One region of the Pantoea sp. SYBGC1 genome, then DNA from elsewhere that is predicted to be linked to it. Evidence: predicted binding sites of a transcription regulator. Region 1 holds the regulator's gene; each other region holds the start of a gene.
The links. Region 1 encodes Fur, which represses iron uptake genes when iron is present. Its sites were predicted from a motif close to ATAATAATGAGAACNACTATCAA; they were not measured.

Region 1 (7,070 bases):
GGGTCGCTATCAGGCGGGCTTCTTCCCAATCATGATGTTTGGCCTGCCGGGTGCGGCACTGGCTATCTATCACTGCTCGCGTCCTGAAAATCGCGCAAAAGTGGGTGGCATTATGCTGGCGGCCGCTTTCGCAGCATTCTTTACCGGTATCACTGAGCCGCTGGAATTCTCCTTTATGTTCGTGGCTCCGGTGCTCTATGTGATCCACGCGGTACTGACCGGTATTTCAGTGTTTATTGCGGCCAGCATGCAGTGGATTGCCGGATTTGGCTTCAGCGCCGGCCTGGTAGATATGGTGCTCTCATCGCGTAACCCGCTGGCGGTGCACTGGTGGATGCTGATCCCGCAGGGCCTGGTCTTCTTCGTGATCTACTACGTCGTCTTCCGTTTCACTATCCGCAAATTTAACCTGCTGACGCCGGGCCGCGAACTGGCAGCGGATGATGAAACCGATGGTTATGATGTGAATGTTATGCAGGAAAATAGCGGTGAAACGGCCACTGAATCGCTGGCGCGTCGCTATATTGCTGCCGTTGGCGGCTCTGAAAACCTGACGCATATCGATGCCTGTATCACGCGCCTGCGTCTGAACGTGAAAGATTCCGCACAGGTCAGCGAAGGTGTGGCAAAACGCATCGGCGCTTCAGGCGTTATCCGTCTTAATAAGCAGAGCGTGCAAATTATTGTGGGTACGCAGGCGGAAAGTATCGCTACTGCGATGAAGTCCGTATTGACCAAAGGCCCGGTGGCGGCCGCCAGCGCTGCGCCTGTGGCTAAACCGGTTGTGGCAGCAGCCGCGCCTGCGCCCGCGGCGACACATAAGGCGATTGCCACGCTGCTGGCACCGGTATCAGGTCATGTAGTGGCGCTGGATAAGGTGCCGGATGAAGCGTTCGCCAGCAAAGCGGTAGGTGATGGCCTGGCCATCCAGCCGTCGGATAGCCGCGTGGTGGCACCGATTGCCGGTACTATAGTGAAAATCTTCAACACCAATCACGCCTTCTGTCTGGAAACAGAGAGCGGCGTTGAGATAGTGGTGCATATGGGGCTGGACACCGTTGCGCTGGCAGGGCGCGGTTTTACCCGGCTGGTGGAAGAGGGCGCGACCGTTACCGCTGGCGAGCCGATCCTGGAGATGGATCTGGACTATCTGAACGCTCACGCGCGCTCGATGATCAGTCCGGTGGTGGTCAGCAACAGCGACGACTTCGCAGGTCTTACGCTGCTGGCAACCGGCACGGTTGTTGCCGGTGAAACGCCGCTCTATGAGGTGAAAAACTAACCCCAGGCGTTTAACCAATCAGGCAGGAAGCGATTCCTGCCTTTTTTGTTTTAAAAGCGCCAACAAACGGTTGTTTCCCTTCAGCGCTTTGTGGATCATACTCCGTTACTTCGAGGTAAAATCACCCGTTATTGTTTGAGGATTTTGAGATGAGTGAGGCTGAAGCCCGCCCAACGAACTTTATTCGTCAGATCATCGACGAAGATTTGGCGAGCGGTAAGCACAGTACTGTGCATACCCGTTTCCCGCCAGAGCCCAATGGTTATCTGCATATTGGCCATGCAAAATCGATCTGCCTGAACTTTGGAATCGCACAGGATTATCAGGGGGAATGCAATCTGCGTTTCGATGATACCAATCCGGTGAAAGAGGATATGGAGTTCGTCGAGTCGATCAAAAATGATGTGCAATGGCTGGGCTTTGAGTGGAGCGGCAACATTCGTTACTCATCCGACTATTTTGATCAGCTGTTTAATTATGCTGTCGAGCTGATCAACAAAGGGCTGGCGTACGTTGACGAACTGTCACCCGAGCAGATCCGCGAGTATCGCGGCACGCTGACGGCGCCGGGCAAAAACAGCCCGTATCGCGATCGCAGCGTTGAAGAGAACCTGGCGCTGTTCCGGAAAATGCGCGACGGTGGCTTTGAAGAGGGTAAGGCGTGCCTGCGTGCCAAAATCGATATGGCTTCCAGCTTTATCGTGATGCGCGATCCGGTGCTCTACCGCATTAAGTTTGCCGAACACCATCAGACCGGCAACAAATGGTGCATCTATCCGATGTACGACTTCACGCACTGCATCTCCGATGCGCTGGAAGGGATCACGCATTCGCTCTGCACGCTGGAGTTTCAGGATAACCGTCGCCTGTATGACTGGGTGCTGGATAACATCACGATTCCGGTGCATCCGCGGCAGTATGAATTTTCGCGCCTGAATCTGGAATATGCGGTGATGTCGAAGCGCAAGCTGACGCAGCTGGTGAGCGAAAAGCGGGTTGAAGGCTGGGACGATCCGCGCATGCTGACCGTTTCAGGCCTGCGCCGTCGTGGTTACAGCGCGGCATCAATCCGTGAGTTCTGCCGCCGCATCGGTATTACCAAACAGGACAATATCGTTGAGATGGCTTCGCTGGAGTCATGCATTCGTGACGACCTCAACGAAAATGCGCCGCGTGCTATGGCCGTGCTCGATCCGCTTAAAGTCGTGATTGAAAACCTGCCTGCCGGGCATGACGAGATCATCACCATGCCAAACCATCCTAACCGGCCGGAGATGGGGACGCGCGACGTGCCTTTCAGCCGCGAAGTATGGATCGACCGCGCAGATTTCCGTGAAGAAGCTAACAAGCAGTATAAGCGTCTGGTACTGGGTAAAGAAGTGCGCCTGCGCAACGCCTATGTGATCCGCGCTGAGCGTGTGGCAAAAGATGAGGCGGGCAACATCACCTGCATCTATGCGACCTGCGATGTGGATACGCTGAGCAAAGACCCGGCTGATGGCCGCAAAGTAAAAGGGGTGATCCACTGGGTCTCCGCAATTCATGCGCTGCCCGCTGAGTTCCGCCTCTACGATCGCCTGTTCAGCGTGCCTAACCCGGGCGCGGCAGAGGATTTCCTCGCGACCCTGAATCCGGACTCGCTGCAGATTAAGCAGGGCTTTGTGGAGCCAGGACTGCGCGAAGCGGTGGCAACCTCGCCATATCAGTTCGAGCGTGAAGGCTACTTCTGCGCGGACAGCGTCTACTCGCAGCCATCAGCGCTGGTATTTAACCGCACGGTAGGCCTGCGTGATACCTGGGCGAAGATCGGCAGCGAATAATAACCGCTTCCGGCATCATAAAATTATATAAGGGCGAGCATTCGCCCTTTTTTATTATCCTCTTTTGCTCCCCGGCAAACATTTATTCTGCGTTAAATAAAATTGTGCAGATACGCGGGCTTACGACTTGTCTGACTTTAAAAAAATTAACGCATTTGACCGTGTTAAATCCTTTTTTTCAGGTAGGCTATGCGCACTCCGGACTTGGTCTGTGGCTAGCAAAAAGGGAAAAATAATGACAAGCCTCGCTCAGGAAGCCAAACATAGCGTTGTGGTTTTACATCAGCTCATTGAACGTATTTTTAATCATGCGGATGTCAGCAACGATACCATGGGGCTGCTGCTGTCGCATTTCCATCCTGATTTTCGGATGGTTACGCCACAGGGCAGACAGCTGAATCTGAATGACGTTGAAGAACTATTTCGCCGCCTGTGCGGACAGCGTGAAGGAATGCGCATCGCGACCAGCGAACATGCGATCATTTCTGAGCAGCAAAAAGAGGTCACCATTCAGTATCGCGAACTGCAGATACTGAACGGCGAGAGCCACAGCCGTATTTCGCTGGCGGTGCTGGACTGCACAACGGAAAATCCGCGCTGGCGCTACCTGCAGGAGACGCTGGTCGCCTGAATTGCAGCAACAAAAAAACCGGTGCAGGCACCGGTTTTTTTATTTTACAGCGTAACTGCGTTATTTATCGTTATGCAGCGTTTCATCTTCCCGGCAGTCACCCACTTCGCAGTGACCATACAGATAGAGGCTATGGTTGGTGAGCTTGATACCGTGGCGGGTCGCGATTTCGCGCTGGCGCGTTTCGATCGACTCATCGCTGAACTCAATCACTTTACCGCAGTCCAGGCAGATAAGATGATCGTGATGCTGCTGCTGCGTTAATTCAAAAACGGACTTGCCGCCTTCGAAGTTATGACGGGTTACAATGCCCGCGTCGTCAAACTGGTTCAGAACGCGATATACCGTGGCCAGACCAATCTCTTCGCCCATATCGATCAGGCGTTTGTACAAATCTTCCGCGCTGACGTGATGGCACTGGGGTTCCTGAAGCACTTCCAGAATCTTTAATCTGGGCAGCGTGACTTTCAGGCCAGCCTTTTTCAATGCGGAATTGTTGTCAGTCATGCGGATATTGTCCTGTTACTTTGCTAGTCATTTGCGGCTTAACAGCCTTGAATGTGTGGTTAACGCGCATTCTCATTTGCGTCTCATTATAGAACCGGGACAGGCGAATAGAAACCAGGCAAATGTTAAAGAAATCACCAGAGGCGGGAGTAACGCTCTTGCTGTCGCCGGCGGGATTATACAGTGCTGGGTTCTCAGTTCACTCAGCCTCAGCCTGCTGACAGAGGAATAAGCCATTAACCGTTGCGGGTATTCTACAGAATTGCAGGGAAAAGTTAAAAAAGCGTAGCTATTATTTTTATAGGCAATTCCGTTACCCGATGTTAACCGCGCCTGCATCGGGTAACGGCAACACATTATGCCTCAATAATTTCTTTGAGCTGCAGCTCATCAAAAATCTGCTTCACCCAGCCCTCGACGCGCGCATTCGTCAGCTCTGGCTGACGATCTTCATCGATGGCGAGCCCGAGGAAATGCTTCTCATCAGCCAGGCCTTTGGAGGCTTCAAAGTGGTAACCTTCAACAGGCCAGTGACCCACGATAATTGCGCCATTTGGCTCAATAATGTCGCGAATTGTACCCAGCGCATCGCAGAAGTACTCAGCGTAATCTTCCTGGTCACCACAGCCAAACAGCGCAACCAGCTTGCCATTGAAGTCAATCTCTTCCAGCGTCGGGAAAAAATCATCCCAGTCGCACTGCGCTTCACCATAATACCAGGTAGGAATACCCAGCAGCAGGATATCAAACGCTTCCAGATCTTCTTTCGTGCTCTTAGCAATGTCATGCACTTCGGCGACATCTTTACCCAGTTGTTTCTGGATCATCTTTGCAATGTTTTCAGTGTTGCCGGTATCGCTGCCGAAGAAAATGCCTACGATTGCCATGGGTTAGGTAACCTCTTAAATCCTGAATGTGAGAGTAAGTCAACAGACTACACAGATAAGCGAATGATAGCAGACCCTGAAAAAGCGCGGAACGCGCAAAGCGCAGAGTTTGTGTTCCTGTGTGCGGTCTGCATAAATTATATGAGTTTGAGCTGCGTCAGCAGCATCTGCTCAATCAGCTCGCTGCGACTGATATTTTGCTGCTCAGCCAGCGTATTGAGCGCGTCAACCGCTTCGCCGGACATTTTGAGCTCTACGCGCCGTAGCCCACGAACCTTATCGCGTTTAAGCTGGTTGCGCTTATTAATGCGCAACTGCTCATCGCGCGACAGCGGGCTGGTTTTCGGGCGGCCCGGTCGTCGCTCGTCTGCAAAGAGATCAAGCGTGGTACGGTCTGTCTGTTCTTTTGCCATGATTTGCGAAACTGAGTGGGCGCGAACGGCGCCGCGCGATTAAACACATTATCGGCCAGCCACAGTGTGTAACCACCGCGGCAAAATTTTAGCGCGACATCATACTCCAGCGTCAGACGGGACGCCAATCTTAAACATAGCGCAATAAGCTTTTGCTTTCAGAGTGTAAAAAAGCGCCGTACGGCACGTAATACGGCATCAGGTTTCTCTGCATGCACCCAGTGCCCGGCACCGGCAATGACCTGCGCCCGCGCCTCAGGAAACTGAGCCAGCAGCGGGGCCCGATAGTGGTTATCCAGATACGGAGAGTCGCCGCCGCGAATAAACAGCGCCGGGTGAGCCGAGGGGGGAATAGGTTCCCAGCCCGATATCGTCGCGTAGTTATCCCATAATACCGGCACGTTGAACCGCCACTCTCCTTCAGCAAAGGACTTCAGGATAAACTGAATGATCCCCTCTTCAGGGATAAACTGTCGCATCACCGCTGTGGCTTCACTGCGGCGCGTCACGCCGGCTGCGGAGACCGCGCGAATCGCTGCAAAGATCTCATCATGCCGGCGCGTCTGATAGTCGACGGGAGCGATATCAATCAGCACCAGCTTGCCAACGCGTTCAGGCGCCAGCGCACTCAGTGCCATAGCGATCTTGCCCCCCATCGAGTGGCCAATCACATCAACCTGCGAGATCTGCTGTGCATCCAGCGTATCCACCATATCCTGCGCCATTGCAGCATAGCTCATGCTATTGCTGCGCGGCGATAAACCGTGATTGCGCACATCGACCTGCAGCGTAGTACGTGCATCGGCTACGCCACGTGCCAGCCCGCCAAGGTTATCCAGGCTGCCAAACAGGCCATGGATAAGTAAAACCGGTGCGCTGTGAGAATCAGATTGTGCAGTTTGCAGACGGGCATTCAAAATCATGGCTAAAGTTCTTACAGTTGAGAGCGTGGGTTAGGGTATCATGATTCTACCTGTCCGGGTGGCGGTCGCCAGGTATTAGGGCATATTCTGACTTTTGCCCGTAAACGTTGCCAGCGCTATCAGCTATTGCGGATTTAACTTTATAATCAATATGTCAGATCCCAGGCTCTCTGCGTGCCCGCTACCGGTAAGGGCGTTGCAGAATGCGGGATTCTGCTAGTTGCCAGACTCGTACGGAATAAGATGAAAACGATTGAAGTTGACGAAGAACTCTACCGTTATATTGCCAGCCACACGCAGCACATCGGTGAAAGCGCCTCAGACATACTGCGTCGCATGCTGAAATTTACCGCCAGCTCGCGCGCTGCAGCAGCGCCAGCAGTGACGGCCCCGGTAAAAGAGGCGACAGCAGCAGAGCCTGAAGCGCGTCCGCAGGACCGCGTGCGTGCCATGCGCGAGCTGATGCTGTCAGATGAGTATGCCGAGCAGAAAAAGGCGGTTAACCGCTTTATGCTGATTTTGTCAACGCTCTATCGTCTCGATCCTGATGCATTCGCCGATGCTACCGCATCGCTGCAGGGACGTACGCGCGTCTATTTTGCCGGTG
Region 2 (7,070 bases), on a different contig from region 1:
CCCATAACCGGCAGCCAAAACAGGTTGGATATCCCGACAAACAGCGTTACCAGAAAGCTCTGTTTATCGCTCATCATCAGCACCGTTTTGCCAAAGGTCGGCGTGAAAGCGGTGATCATGTAGAACATAACGGTGGTGGTGACCACCATCAGCATGCCCGCCAGCACCAGCGCCCAGTTCTGTCCAACTGACCGCACAATCTGGCGCATGGAGGGATGCGTTTTACGCTGGCTGAACGCCTCCGTCTCTTCCAGCATGCGGCGGATCCAGAACAGGAACGGCACAATCATACAGCCCACCACAAACGGAATACGCCAGCCCCATTCGGTAACGGCCTCTTTCGCCAGCAAATGATTCAGCCCCAGTCCCAGCAGCGCGGCGAAAATTACCGCCACCTGCTGACTGCCCGACTGCCAGCTGACCCAGAATCCTTTACGCCCTTCGGGCGCAGCTTCTGCGAGATAGACCGAGACGCCGCCGAGTTCTACCCCCGCAGAGAAGCCCTGCAGCAGGCGTCCGAGCAGAATCAAAATCGGTGCCGCGGCACCAAGCGTGGCGTACCCCGGCACCAGCGCAATGGTCAGCGTACCCATCGCCATCAGCCCCAGCGTCAGCAGCAGGCCTTTGCGCCGGCCGTGATGGTCGATATAGGCACCCAGCACAATGGCGCCCAGCGGACGCATAAGAAATCCGGCGCCAAAGGTCATCAGCGTCAGCATCAGTGAGGCAAAGGGATCGTCGCCGGGAAAAAAGGTTTTCGCGATGGCGGTGGCGTAGTAGCCAAAGACCATAAAATCATACATCTCAAGGAAGTTACCGCTGGTAACGCTAAAGATGGTTTTCGCCCCGCTGCGCGCAGGTTTTTGCAGAGATAGCTGGCTGCTCATACTGTCCTTCCTGGTTTTTTACCCGTTGTAGCCTGCTCAGCCAGGAATGAATGTGATCTGAATCACCATTGTGCTTTACAAAGACTGACAAAAGGTAACAGGAAATTAACAATGTGGCGCGGTTCTGACCACTGCTCTGCAGAAAGCAGGGATAAAAAAAGCCGCTGTTATCAGCGGCTTTCTCTCCGGCAAAACAGTCCGGCTATTTGCCGGCCGTTTCCATTCCCATCAGGCCAATCTTCAGATAGCCCGCCGCGCGCAGCTGGTCCATCACCGCCATCAGCGTGGCATAGTCCACTGATTGATCGGCCTGGAAGAAGATAGTGGTCTGCTTATCTCCCGCGGTCTGCGCAGTCAGCGCGTTTACCAGCGTCTCTTTCGTCACCGCATCATTGCCGATATAGATCTGCTTATCCGCTTTGATTGAGAGATAGACCGGCTTCTCCGGACGCGGCTGCGGTGCGCTGGTGGACGCTGGCAGATTAACGCGCACATCCACTGTTGCCAGCGGTGCCGCCACCATAAAGATAATCAGCAGCACCAGCATAACGTCGATAAACGGCGTGACGTTAATCTCATGCATTTCGCTGTCGCCAGCGGCCTCATCGTTTAAACGCATCGCCATAATGATTATCCTGCGCGCAGCTTATGCGTAGCAGCCGGACGGCTGGTTTCCGCCGCGACGTGCGCCGTGCCGAGATCCAGATCGCGGCTTTGCAGCAGCAGCACCTGGGCCGCAACGTCACCCAGCGACGCTTTATAATTGGCAATCATGCGTGCAAAGACGTTGTATATAACCACGGCAGGAATAGCGGCAACCAAACCAACCGCTGTTGCCAGCAGCGCTTCGGCAATGCCGGGCGCGACCACAGCAAGATTGGTGGTCTGCGTTTTAGCGATGCCGATAAAGCTATTCATAATGCCCCATACGGTACCGAACAGGCCGATAAAAGGCGCCACGGAACCGATGGTTGCCAGAAAACCATTGCCGCGTCCGGCATGACGGCTGAACGCCCCTGCGCGACGCTCAAGGCGAAAACTGGTGCGATCCTTGATGCCCGCCAGATCGTCTGTGCCCGCTGACAGCGTCAGCTCCTCGCGCGCATCGGCCAGCAGTACAGCACTGTGGCTGCCGGCTTTGAAGCTCTCTGCCGCACGGTAAGCGTCAGCCAGTGAGCGTGCTGCGCCCAGCGCCTGCTGCTCTTTTTTCAGGCGACGTTTCGCGGCGCTCAGTTCAGCATATTTGCCAAAAAAGATAGCCCAGGTCACGACGGATGCCAGCAACAGGCCAATCATGACAATTTTAACCACGATGTCGGCATGCTGGTACATCCCCCAGACGGAGAGGTCTGTCTGCATTAAATCACTGGCTACCACGCTGCATCTCCAGATTCTGTTGTAGAGTTCACGACTGAAGAGACGATCATAGCAAAAAAAAGGATCTAAGTGATAGTCGTTCTCATTACTATTTACAAAGCAGTGACGGCGGCGGCAGTGCCTTTGCCGCCGGGCTGGCGCCACTCTGATAATCGGTAAACAGGCTCAACCCCTCCCCTGATTCGTGGTAACGTGAATGCTTTGTAAGATGGGTCAGGACAGGCAGTGATGGCTACGAAAAAACTGGATACCGCGCTGGTGAGCGCAGGACGTAATAAACGTTATACGCAGGGCGCGGTGAACAGCGTAATACAGCGCGCCTCATCCCTGGTTTTTGATACCGTCGCGGATAAACAACGCGCCACCGCCGGGCGGGCTGAAGGCGAACTCTTTTATGGCCGCCGCGGCACCCTTACGCACTTTTCGCTGCAGGATGCGATGACTGAACTGGAAGGTGGCGCAGGCTGTGCGCTCTATCCCTGCGGCGCAGCCGCCGTTGCCAACGCCATCTTGGCGTTTGTTGAAGCGGGCGATCACGTGCTGATGAGCGGAGCGGTCTACGAACCGACGCAGGATTTCTGCAGCAAAATCCTCACCAAAATGCAGGTCACCACCACCTGGTTTAATCACTGCATTGGCAGTGAGATCGGTGAACTGGTGCAGCCCAATACCCGCGTGGTTTTTCTTGAGTCGCCGGCGTCGGTGACGATGGAAGTGCAGGATATTCCGGCCATTGTTGCCGCCGTACGTGCCAAAGCGCCCGAGGCGATTATCATGCTGGATAACACCTGGGCGGCGGGCGTGCTGTTTAACGCGCTGGCGTTCGGGATTGATATCTCTATCCAGGCCGGCACCAAATATATCATTGGTCACAGTGACGCCATGATCGGCACCGCGGTGGCCAACGCCCGCTGCTGGCCGCAGCTGCGCGAAAACTCCTACCTGATGGGGCAGATGGTCGATGCGGATACGGCCTATATGGCGAGCCGCGGTCTGCGCACCTTAGGCACCCGCCTGCGCCAGCACGAAGAGAGCGCGCTGCAGGTGGCGGAGTGGCTGACTGGCCGGCCTGAAGTGGCACGGGTCAATCATCCGGCGCTGGCGCAAAGCCCGGGGCACCGTTTCTGGCAGCGCGACTTCAGCGGCAGCAGCGGCCTGTTTTCATTTGTGCTGCATGAGCGGCTGGATGCGCAGCGGCTGGCAAATTATCTCGATCGCTTCCATCATTTCAGCATGGCCTATTCGTGGGGCGGTTATGAGTCGCTGATCCTGGCCAGCCAGCCAGAAGAGCTGGCGGCAATTCGCCCGGCAGGCGGCGTCGACTTTACGGGCACGCTGATACGTCTGCATATCGGTCTGGAGCACGTCAGCGACCTGCTGGCCGATCTGCAGGCGGGTTTTGACCGCTTAACGAATTAAACCAACCTTCAACCATCCGTGGCTCGCCATATCAGATCAACGCGCAGGCGGCCGCGGAGGGCTACTATAGAAGCCTTGTAACTCGACGGGATAGCAGATGGGTGTTTTACATGAGATTGTCCAGGCGCTCTGGCATCAGGATTTTGCTGCGCTGGCCAATCCGGATGTAGTATGGATTGTCTACGGTGTGATGTTTCTGACGCTGTTTCTGGAAAATGGCTTGCTGCCGGCGTCGTTTCTGCCAGGTGACAGTCTGCTGCTGCTGGCGGGTGCCATGATTGCTAAAGGCGTAATGGACTTTGTGCCGACCATGGTGATCCTGACCACCGCCGCCAGCCTCGGCTGCTGGCTGAGCTATCTGCAGGGGCGCTGGCTGGGCAATACCCGGCTGGTCAAAAGCTGGCTGATGCATCTGCCCGCACAGTACCATCAGCGCGCCTGGCATCTGTTTAACCGCCACGGACTGATGGCGCTGCTGGTGGGCCGTTTCCTGGCATTTGTGCGCACGCTGCTGCCTACCATGGCGGGTATTTCCGGGCTGCGTAACAGCCGTTTTCAGCTGTTTAACTGGCTGAGCGGCGTGCTGTGGGTCGGTATTGTCGTTACGATGGGCTATGGCATCAGCCAGGTGCCGTTTATTAAGCGGCATGAAGATCAGGTTATGGCTATTCTGATGATCCTGCCGCTAGTGCTGCTGTTTACCGGGCTGGCCGGCAGCATTGTAGTAATCTGGAAAAAACGCCGCCAGAAAACCTCGTAATTATCACGCCGCGTCAAACGGCAGCGACTGCACCGTTTGACGCGCGCGGCTGACCTCTTCACCCGGCGTTGTGCCAAACAGCCGTTTGAACTCCCGGGAAAACTGTGACGGACTCTCATACCCTACCCGCAGCGCGGCTGCGCTCGCCTTTACGCCATCCTGCAGCATCATCAGCCGCGCCTGATGCAGGCGATAGCGTTTAAGGTACTGCAGCGGCGACGTCTGCGTTACCGCCTTAAAATTGTGGTGAAAAGCGGATACGCTCATGTTGACCTCGGCCGCCAGCGTCTCAACGCTCAGGCTGCCGGCGAAGTGCGTTTCAATCCGCCGCAGCGCGCGCGCAATCTGACTGAACTGCGTCTGCCGGTTAACCAGCGACAGCAGCGCACCGCCAATTGGACCGGTCAGTACATAATAAAGGATTTCCCGTACCAGCTGCGGGCCGAGCACCCGTGCATCGCGCGGATGGCTCATCACATCCAGCAGCCGCTCTGCGGCGCACAGCATCTCTTCGCTCAGCCAGGCGGAATGAATACCCGAGGTCTGCGCCGCGGGCTGAAACTGCTCATCATCACCGATATCCAGCAGCAGATCCTGCAGTGAAGCGGTATCCACGCTCAGACACATGCCCGCCAGCGGCGCATCGGGCGTGGCTTCCGTTTCGCACTCAACCGGCAGCGGCACCGTCAGCATCAGATATTTACTGGCATCATAGTGAAAGACCGTGCTGCCGAGATAGCCGGTTTTGCGTCCCTGAAACAGGATCACAATGCCGGGCTGATACATCATCGGTGTACGCGGCAGCGTTTCGCTGGCGTAAATGAGCCGGACATTTTTCACTGCACAGTGCGGTTTTTGCGGGTCGCACATTAGCGCGACCACCCGGCGGGCAAGCTGGCGACACAGGGCGTCATGGGACATGGCGGCTTTCCGGATAAAAAATTCAGTGTGCCGTAACGCTGCACAAAGCTCTACTCCCCTGGAGAATCAGGCAAGATTTTTGCAGAAAAGGGTCAGAGTCCGCTCTGGCAGAGCGATCCGCACTGCACGTTTGTTGTCTAGACTTAAGCACACAGTTTTCCATTCAGCGATCGCAATGAAAAAGGAGCCCCAATGGCAGATCAACCTATTATCAAACTGCGCGACGGCAATATGATGCCGCAGCTTGGCCTCGGTGTCTGGCAGGCAAGTCAGGAAGAGGCGCATACCGCCGTACTGAAAGCGCTGGAAGTGGGCTATCGCTCAATCGATACCGCTGCCGCCTATAAAAATGAAGAGGCGATTGGCCGGGCGCTGAAGGATACGCCGGTCGCGCGCAACGATATCTTCGTCACCACCAAGCTGTGGAATGATGACCAGCAGAATGTGCAGCAGGCGATGGAGACCAGCCTGGAGAAGTTGCAGCTCGACAGCGTTGATCTCTACCTGATGCACTGGCCCTGCCCGGAAAAAGATCACTACGTTGCGGCATGGGAGAAGATGATTGAGCTGCAGCAGCAGGGTCTGACCAAAAGCATCGGCGTCTGCAACTTTCATGAGGCGCACCTGAAACGCCTGATTGATGAAACCGGCGTAACGCCCGTCGTGAATCAGATTGAGCTGCATCCGATGCTGCAGCAGCGTACGCTGCACGCCTGGAACGCACTGCATCAGATCCAGACTGAATCCTGGAGCCCGCTGGCGCAGGGCGGCGAAGGGGTGTTCGATCAGGCGATTATCCGCACGCTGGCGAAAAAGTATGGCAAGAGCGCGGCGCAGATTGTGATCCGCTGGCATCTGGACAGCGGCCTGGTGGTGATCCCGAAATCAGTGACGCCGGCACGCATTGAGGAGAACTTTAACGTCTTCGATTTCCGGCTGGAGAAAAGTGAGATCAGCGAAATCACTAAACTGGATAAGGGCCAGCGTCTGGGTCCCGATCCGGAGACGTTTAACGGCTAGAGCAGCACGACAATTGCGGCCGCCCTCACGGCGGCCTTTTTCTTCGTCAGGAGAGCGGATTAACGACCATCTGCCCTGCCGTACCGCGATCGGCCAGTTCCAGCGTCTGGCTGTAATAGACAAACGGGAAGTGATCGCTGGCGCTTTGCGGAAAACTCACCAGCAGTTCCACACTGCCATCAACCCAGACGGTATCCTTCCAGCCGCGATCTTCGCCCATCGACTGCGCGCCGTTGACGCTTTTGATAAGGAACATGACGCCCTGAATATGCAGCGACTGCGGGCGATCGGCGTGAATAATCCAGCGCTCAAACGTTCCCTGCTGCGTGGTGGTATCGATGCGGTTCATATCCCACAGCGCGCCGTTAATGCCCGGTACGCTATCGCCAATACGAAACTCGCGCGTCCGCACCGCGACGCCGTCAAGGATCTGATCGGCCAGCAGCCGCATCGGCAGGTTATCGGTGACCAGCGGCAGCAGCCCGGTGGGGCGCAGCGTCAGCACCAGCGTGTTGGTCAGAATGGATGAGGGTTCAAACAGGCCGCGCAGGCGATCCATAATCCCTGCCGCCGTGCCCGCCGTGATTGAGACTTCATCACCCTGCGACATATCCACCAGCACCTCGCGCCGTTCGCCAGGCGCCAGAGAGAGCGTCTGTACCGCAACCGGCGAGGGCAGAAAGCCC
Region 3 (7,070 bases), on a different contig from region 1:
CGTTTTCCGACGGTACAAGAAGTAAGTGTAATGCCAGAACCAAAAAGGTTAAACCCGAAATCCGCAACGCATGATGTGCAAAAGCAATTGCACTTTTGTCGATTGCCCGTCCCGGTGAATAACGCTATAGTGATTTTGCTTATTCTCAGGGCGGGGCGAAATTCCCCACCGGCGGTAAATCAGCTTCTGCTGAAAGCCCGCGAGCGCTTTTGCTACCGAGCAAAAGGACAGCAGATCCGGTGTGATTCCGGGGCCGACGGTTAAAGTCCGGATGGGAGAGGGTAACGACATCAGCCGGGTTTATGCCCGCGTCACGTTTTTGCCATGTGTATTTTTCACGCACTCCTAAGCTCGCCCTGGTTCTGGTAACTCATAATATTTTAAGGTTAATTACCATGAATCAGACGCTTCTTTCTGAATTTGGCACGCCGGAACAGCGTGTAGAACGTGCACTTGACGCACTGCGCAACGGTCGCGGTGTAATGGTTCTTGACGATGAAAATCGCGAGAACGAAGGCGACATGATTTTTGCCGCAGAGACCATGACCACAGAGCAGATGGCGCTGACTATCCGCCACGGCAGCGGTATTGTCTGCCTCTGCATCAATGAGGCCCGCCGCCAGCAGCTCGATCTGCCGATGATGGTAGAGAACAACACCAGCTCTTACGGCACCGGATTTACCGTTACGATCGAAGCCGCAGCGGGGGTGACCACCGGCGTCTCTGCAGCGGACCGCATCACCACTATCCGCGCCGCGATTGCTGATAACGCTAAACCAGCTGACCTGCACCGTCCGGGACACGTTTTCCCGCTGCGCGCGCGCGAAGGTGGCGTACTGACGCGCGGCGGTCATACCGAGGCCACGCTCGATCTGGTCACGCTTGCGGGTTTCAAACCGGCTGGCGTTCTGTGCGAGCTGACTAACGACGATGGCAGCATGGCGCGCGCCCCTGAAGCGATCGCGTTTGCGCAGCAGCATGATATGCCCGTGGTGACCATTGAAGATCTGGTGGCTTACCGCCGCCAGCGTGAAACCCGTCAGGCCAGCTAAGGCTGGCATACAAAAGCAGACCAGCCGGAGGGCGGGAAATCAGCCCGCGCCGGCGGTCTGCAGCAGCGTCAGACTCAGCCCCATCACCGTCATCCCACACAGCACGCCATAGCTCGGGTTATTGTGCGGATCGATTTCGCGCGCCAGCGGCATCAGTTCATCCACCGAAAGTGCGACCATAATCCCTGCGACCGCGGCCATAATGGCGGCAATCACTACCGGCGACAGCGCCGGACCGAGCAGCAGAAAGGCAATGACGCCGCCCAGGATCTCCGCCATACCGGAAATACAGGCCCAGAACAGCGCTTTAGCTTTGGAACCGGTCGCCGCGTACATCGGCCCGGCAACCGCCAGTCCTTCAGGAATATTGTGAATGGCCACGGCTAAAGCGATGCCCAGCCCCAGCTCCATATCGCTGCTGGCGGTAACAAAGGTGGCGACCCCTTCAGGAAAATTGTGCAGGCTGATGCCCAGCGTCAGCAGCACAGCGGTTCGCTTCAGGTTAACCGGACGACCCTGAGTCGCCATCAGATCCTGCGGATGCTGATGCGGCAGCAGGCGATCCATCGCGAAATAGCCGATCAGACCGAGCATAAACATACCGTATCCCAGCATCGGTGACATTCCCGCAGTATGCAGCGCCGCTGGCAGCATCTCCATCAGCGAAATCAGTAGCATAATGCCGGCGGCGAAGCCGAGCGCAAAGGCGAGCAGGCGGTTTGATGGTTTTTGACCGAGAATGCCAAACAGGGCGCCAATAAAGGTGGCACCACCGGCCAGAATAGTGAGCAGTAAAGGCACCGACATAACAAGCTCCACGATGATAATGATTACCAGTTACATTATAATTAACCTTATAAAATATCGAGTTATTAAGCGTAAAGTTATGTCGGCTGCACTTGTTCAAATTTGCTGACAGACATTATCACGCATCTCCGCGTTTAAGTGGCCAGGCAAGCGCGTATTGTGGCGCTCATGAAAGCAACAGCGATGAGGTGTGAAAATGCGTGATGGCCGTATGCCTGCTCTGTTTCTGGGTCATGGCAGCCCGATGAACGTGCTGGAAGAGAACCGTTATACCCGGGTATGGCAGCAGCTGGGCAGAGATCTGCCGCGCCCGCGCGCTATCCTCGCGATTTCCGCGCACTGGTACACGCGCGGAACGCGCGTCACAGCCATGGAACAGCCGCGCACTATTCACGATTTCGGCGGATTTCCGCAGGCGCTGTTTGACGTGCGTTACCCGGCACCCGGATCGCCTGCGCTGGCGCAGCGCGTAACGGAGCTGCTGCCGGCGGCAGAAAAAGATGAGAGCTGGGGGTTCGATCACGGCTCGTGGGGCCTGCTGGCTAAAATCTATCCTGAGGCGGATATTCCGCTGGTGCAGCTCAGCGTGGACAGTACCCGGCCCGCCGCATGGCATTTTGAGGCCGGACGTAAACTGGCTGCGCTGCGCGATGAGGGGATCCTGCTGGTGGCGAGCGGCAACGTGGTGCATAACCTGCGCAAGCTGCAGTGGCAGGGGAGTGCGCCGGCGTATCCGTGGGCCGAAGCGTTTAACCAGTATGTGCGCGATAACCTGCACAGCGACGCGCCGGCAGCCGATCATCCGCTGGTTAACTATCAGCAGCATCCGGGCGCGGCGCTTTCGCATCCGACGGCTGAACACTATCTGCCGCTGCTCTATATTCTGGGCGCACGCGCAGCGGGTGAGGCGGTCAGCGTGCCGGTTGAGGGCATGGAGATGGGCGCCATCAGTATGCTGTCAGCGCAGGTGGGATAACGGCCCGCGTTGTCGCAGGCCGGAAAGGGGCGCACCGGAACGCGCCACCAGGTTAGCCGATAAAAGTATGCGGATAGAAGCGCGACAGATCCTGGGTGATCAGCGCCCGATCTTCGCGTAAGCCAATCCCCGCCGGCTGATCGTCTATCAGCCAGCTGCCAATCAGCGTATAGCTGTCGCCAAATCGGGGCAGCGCGCAGAACTGCTGGATAATCATGCCCTCTTCGCCATAGGGACCGTCAGCGCGCGCAATTTCGTTGCCGTTTTCAATAATACGGATATTGGCACCCTCACGGGAAAACAGCGGCTTCACCACATATTTATCCATCTGCGGCGCCTGGCTGTCATCTGCAAACCAGGCGGGCAGCAGATTGGGATGATCCGGGAACATCTCCCACAGTAGCGGCAGCAGGGCTTTATTGGAGAGAATGCTTTTCCAGGCGGGTTCCAGCCAGCGTACGCCGGCATCGGCCAGCTTGGTCGAGAACACCTCGCGCAGCATGAACTCCCAGGGGTAGAGCTTGAACAGGTTGCTGATGACGCGATCGTGCTGGTCGGTAAACTGGCCTTTTTCGCCCAGTCCAATCTCGTCGATATAGAGAAACTCGCCGGGAAGCCCCGCTTCTGTGGCGCAATCCTGCAGATACTGTACCGTCGCGCGGTCCTCTTCCGTATCACGGCAGCAGGCAAAGTGCAGCCAGTTAAAGCCGTGCTGCTGCTGCAGGACCGCAAACCGCTCAATCAGCTTCTCCTGCAGGCTGTTGAACTGATCGCTGCCCGCCGGCAGATTGCCCGCTTTAAGCTGATCTTCGAGCCAGATCCACTGAAAAAAAGCGGCCTCATAGAGTGACGTCGGCGTGTCGGCATTGTTTTCCAGCAGCTTGATCTCACCGCTGCCATCCCACACCAGATCCAGACGGGAATAGAGCGAAGGCTGACGCTGAGCCCAGGATTCGCGGACAAATTCCCAGGTGTGTTTCGGAATACAGAAGCGGGTCAGCAGCGCATCGCTGTTAACCACTTTTTCCACCGCCTGCAGGCACATCTGATGCAGCTCTGCCGTAACGCTTTCCAGCGCCTCTACCTGTGCCAGCGTGAACTGATAATAGGCCTCTTCACACCAGTAAGGCTCACCATACATCGTGTGAAACTGAAAGCCATATTCAGTGGCTTTTGCGCGCCAGTCCGGGCGTTCGCTGATAGCAATACGTTGCATACGGCGCTTAGCCTCCCAGCGAGCGACTGCTGGTGCCGCTGGCGCTGCTGCGCTGCATACTGTTTTGCTTCGCGACCGTTTCGCCAAAGCCACCGCGGGTAATGGTCGAGGTCGTAGCCGGTTTAGGTGCCATGGCGGTTTTAGGCACGTTCATGGTGCGGCCAGAGGTCGCTGAGCCATAGTTTTTACCGGCGGCGTCTACGAACTGTCCGTTAGCCGGGCTGGCAGGGGTTTTAGGGGAAAACAGCGGCTGCTGAGCAAAACCGGCGCCGCCGCCCATCATACGTCCCATCATGTAGCCCGCCATCAGCGGCATCCAGAAGCCGCCGCTGTGCTGTGCTTCGGCATTGTTTGCGGTGGTGCCCGCACCCGCCTGAGCCGGTGCCTGCTGGCACTGATTTTCGCCAAATTCCGCCACGCAATCTTCGCGTGAGGCATATTTAGGCGCGGTGCGCTCCGCCTCTTTCAGCGCATTGTTATAAGCGGCTTTACACTGACCGCTCTGATCCGGATTGGCTTTCGCACAGTCGTCAGCATTCTGATAGAGCGAAACTGTTTCATCGCTCTGTTCACAGCCTGCCAGCATAAATACTGCGGTGACCGCCAGCGCGACGGGCGTAAGATGACGTGCCTGCCAGCCTTTACGAAAAGCGGCATGACGGATATTTTTTGTCCGTTTCATAATGATTATCCTGTACCCAGAGTTGCAGTCAGGATAGGTGATGCGAGGGGGGATTTAAAGCGCGAAGCCTGACAGGGCGCGGATCTTTACGTAGCTATACGTTCAAATGCGAAAGGGGCCGCAGGGGCCCCTTTCACTGTCAGCGGCTGAATGGATTGCCGCTGTTGCGCGCTGCCGGCTGAGCAGACGCCGCCGGAGCGGACGCTGCCGCCTGCGGTGCGCTGTCGGCCTGTGCAGTCTGCTGGCTGTTTTCCGGCGCGACGACTTCAGGTGAGGTCGTCACCTCTTTGCCCAGCGCGCTGTTCAGCTGCTGCAGGTCCTGTTCATTGAGGGTGCCCAGCGCATATTTGATATTCAGCTGGTTAATCAGATAGCTGTAACGCGCGTTAGAGAGCTGCTGCTTAGCGTTAAACAGCGTAGTGGTCGCGTCCAGTACATCAACAATCGTACGGGTACCCACCTGATAGCCCGCTTCAGAGGCGTCGAGTGAGCTTTGCGCAGAGATCACCGCCTGTTTGTACGCGTCGATGCTGCTGATTGACGCATTCACGTTGTTAAATGAGGAGCGCACGGTCTGCACCGCGCTGCGATGCGCGCCTTCCAGCTGTTCGCTGGCGGCGACAAAGTTGTACTGCGCCTGTTTCACCTGTGAGGTCACTGAACCGCCGCTGTAGAGCGGTAATGAGAAGCTCAGGCCCACCTGATTTGAACCCGAGATTGAGTCGTTGTTGGTGATGCTCTGATTCGCCCGGCTGCCGCTATATTTATTGTTAGACAGACCGGTCGACGCCGTCAGATCCAGCGTAGGCATATGGCCCGATTCAGCATAGCGGATCTGCTCACGTGCCAGATCCTGGCTCAGGCGCGCAGAGAGCAGGTTAAGGTTGCGGCTCTCAGCCTGCTTCAGCAGGCTGGCGACCGCATCAGGCCGGGCTGTTTTAAAGCGGTCAATGCTCAGCGATGCCAGGGAGAGGTAGTCCATCCCGGTGATCTGACGCAGCGATTCAACCGCATTATCCAGCGTGTTTCGTGCCGTTACTTCGTTCGCCAGCACGCTGTCATACTGTGCGCGGGCGTTCTGGACATCGGTAATCGCCACCAGGCCAACATTAAAGCGCTGCGTGGTTTGATCCAGCTCGCGATAGATGGATTGTTTCTGCGCTTCGGTATAGGAGAGCGTGTCAATCGCATTCAGCACGTTGAAATAGGCGGTAGCGGTATTGAGGATCAGATCCTGCTGCGCAACCTGGTAGGTGACATCCTGAATGCCGGCAGTTTTTTCCTGCAGCGTCAGGCTACGCCACTTTGACATATCAAAAATCGTCTGCGTTAATTGCAGCGAGGCGCTTTTAGTGGTGGTGTTCAGGCCGCTGCTATCACGATAGCCGTTGTTATAGGTGTAATCTGCACCCAAGCCCAGCTGCGGCAGTAACGGGCTGCGCGCTTCGTTGATCTTTTCAAACGCAGCGTCGCGATCGGCGGCAGAGGCACGCAGATCGGGATTGCTCAGGCGCGCCTGCTGATAAACCTGCAGCAGGTTTTCTGCCTGGCTGGCAAGGCTGAATCCGCCCAGGCTCAGTCCAATAAAAAATGGGAGCAGTTTTTTCATTTGCATTCCTTTTGTTGCAGCCTGTGACGTGAAAAGTGCTGCTGCTAAGCCAAAAAATAATCGCCGATTTTACAGAGGCGCTGTCAGAGATAGGTTGGCTGAACGTGCCTTCTTTCCCTAATTTACGTAAATAATTCATAAAGAACCACTCGGATGGAGCACAAGGGTTGGCTTTTCGATGCTCTATCCCAATCTGCATAAGGAACCAGACGATGGCGGGCGAAAAAAAATCCCCTGTGACTTTCACAAAAAACGATGTAGAAATTATTGCACGCGATACCCGTTATGACGGTTTTTTTTCCATCGTCAGCTATCGCTTTCGCCATCGCCTTTTTAATGGCGGAATGAGTGGTGAAGTGGTGCGTGAAGTTTTCGAGCGCGGACACGCCGCCGTGCTGCTACCCTATGATCCCCTGCGCGACGAAGTCGTCTTAATCGAACAGATCCGCATACCGGCTCTTGATTCCAGCGCCACACCCTGGCTGCTGGAGATGGTGGCAGGTATCATTGAGCCCGGAGAAACGCCGGAAGAGGTCGTACGACGCGAAGCACAGGAAGAAGCGGGCCTGAATGTCGGGCGCGTGAAACCGGTTATCAGTTATTTAGCCAGCCCCGGCGGCACCTCTGAACGGTTGTCGGTGCTGGTGGGTGAAGTGGATGCCAGCCTGGCAGAAGGGAACCATGGGCTGGAGGATGAGAATGAGGATATTCTCGTACATGTGGTGAGC

Region 2: a site for Fur is predicted at 2,334-2,356, ahead of exbB (tol-pal system-associated acyl-CoA thioesterase). Genes of this name have one in related genera too.
Region 3: a site for Fur is predicted at 1,873-1,895, ahead of zupT (zinc transporter ZupT). Genes of this name have one in related genera too.

Annotation. Positions count from the first base shown of each region.
Region 1 covers NZ_JBXUNM010000003.1:148,939-156,008, reverse strand. The annotation lists gene nagE (N-acetylglucosamine-specific PTS transporter subunit IIBC) at 1-1,282, shown strand, start outside; gene glnS (glutamine--tRNA ligase) at 1,432-3,102, shown strand; gene AC2CF9_RS07975 (hypothetical protein) at 3,338-3,733, shown strand; gene fur (ferric iron uptake transcriptional regulator) at 3,794-4,240, opposite strand; gene fldA (flavodoxin FldA) at 4,597-5,127, opposite strand; gene ybfE (LexA regulated protein) at 5,265-5,540, opposite strand; gene ybfF (esterase) at 5,699-6,463, opposite strand; gene seqA (replication initiation negative regulator SeqA) at 6,707-7,070, shown strand, end outside.
Region 2 covers NZ_JBXUNM010000007.1:150,659-157,728, reverse strand. The annotation lists gene tcuC (tricarballylate/proton symporter TcuC) at 1-887, opposite strand, end outside; gene exbD (TonB system transport protein ExbD) at 1,090-1,512, opposite strand; gene exbB (tol-pal system-associated acyl-CoA thioesterase) at 1,518-2,246, opposite strand; gene metC (cystathionine beta-lyase) at 2,493-3,683, shown strand; gene AC2CF9_RS13315 (DedA family protein) at 3,781-4,443, shown strand; gene AC2CF9_RS13310 (AraC family transcriptional regulator) at 4,447-5,364, opposite strand; gene dkgA (2,5-didehydrogluconate reductase DkgA) at 5,557-6,384, shown strand; gene ftsP (cell division protein FtsP) at 6,431-7,070, opposite strand, start outside.
Region 3 covers NZ_JBXUNM010000007.1:132,668-139,737, forward strand. The annotation lists FMN riboswitch at 138-287, shown strand; gene ribB (3,4-dihydroxy-2-butanone-4-phosphate synthase) at 396-1,052, shown strand; gene zupT (zinc transporter ZupT) at 1,092-1,859, opposite strand; gene ygiD (4,5-DOPA-extradiol-dioxygenase) at 2,056-2,835, shown strand; gene AC2CF9_RS13230 (glutathionylspermidine synthase family protein) at 2,888-4,051, opposite strand; gene AC2CF9_RS13235 (DUF1190 family protein) at 4,059-4,733, opposite strand; gene tolC (outer membrane channel protein TolC) at 4,873-6,342, opposite strand; gene nudF (ADP-ribose diphosphatase) at 6,555-7,070, shown strand, end outside.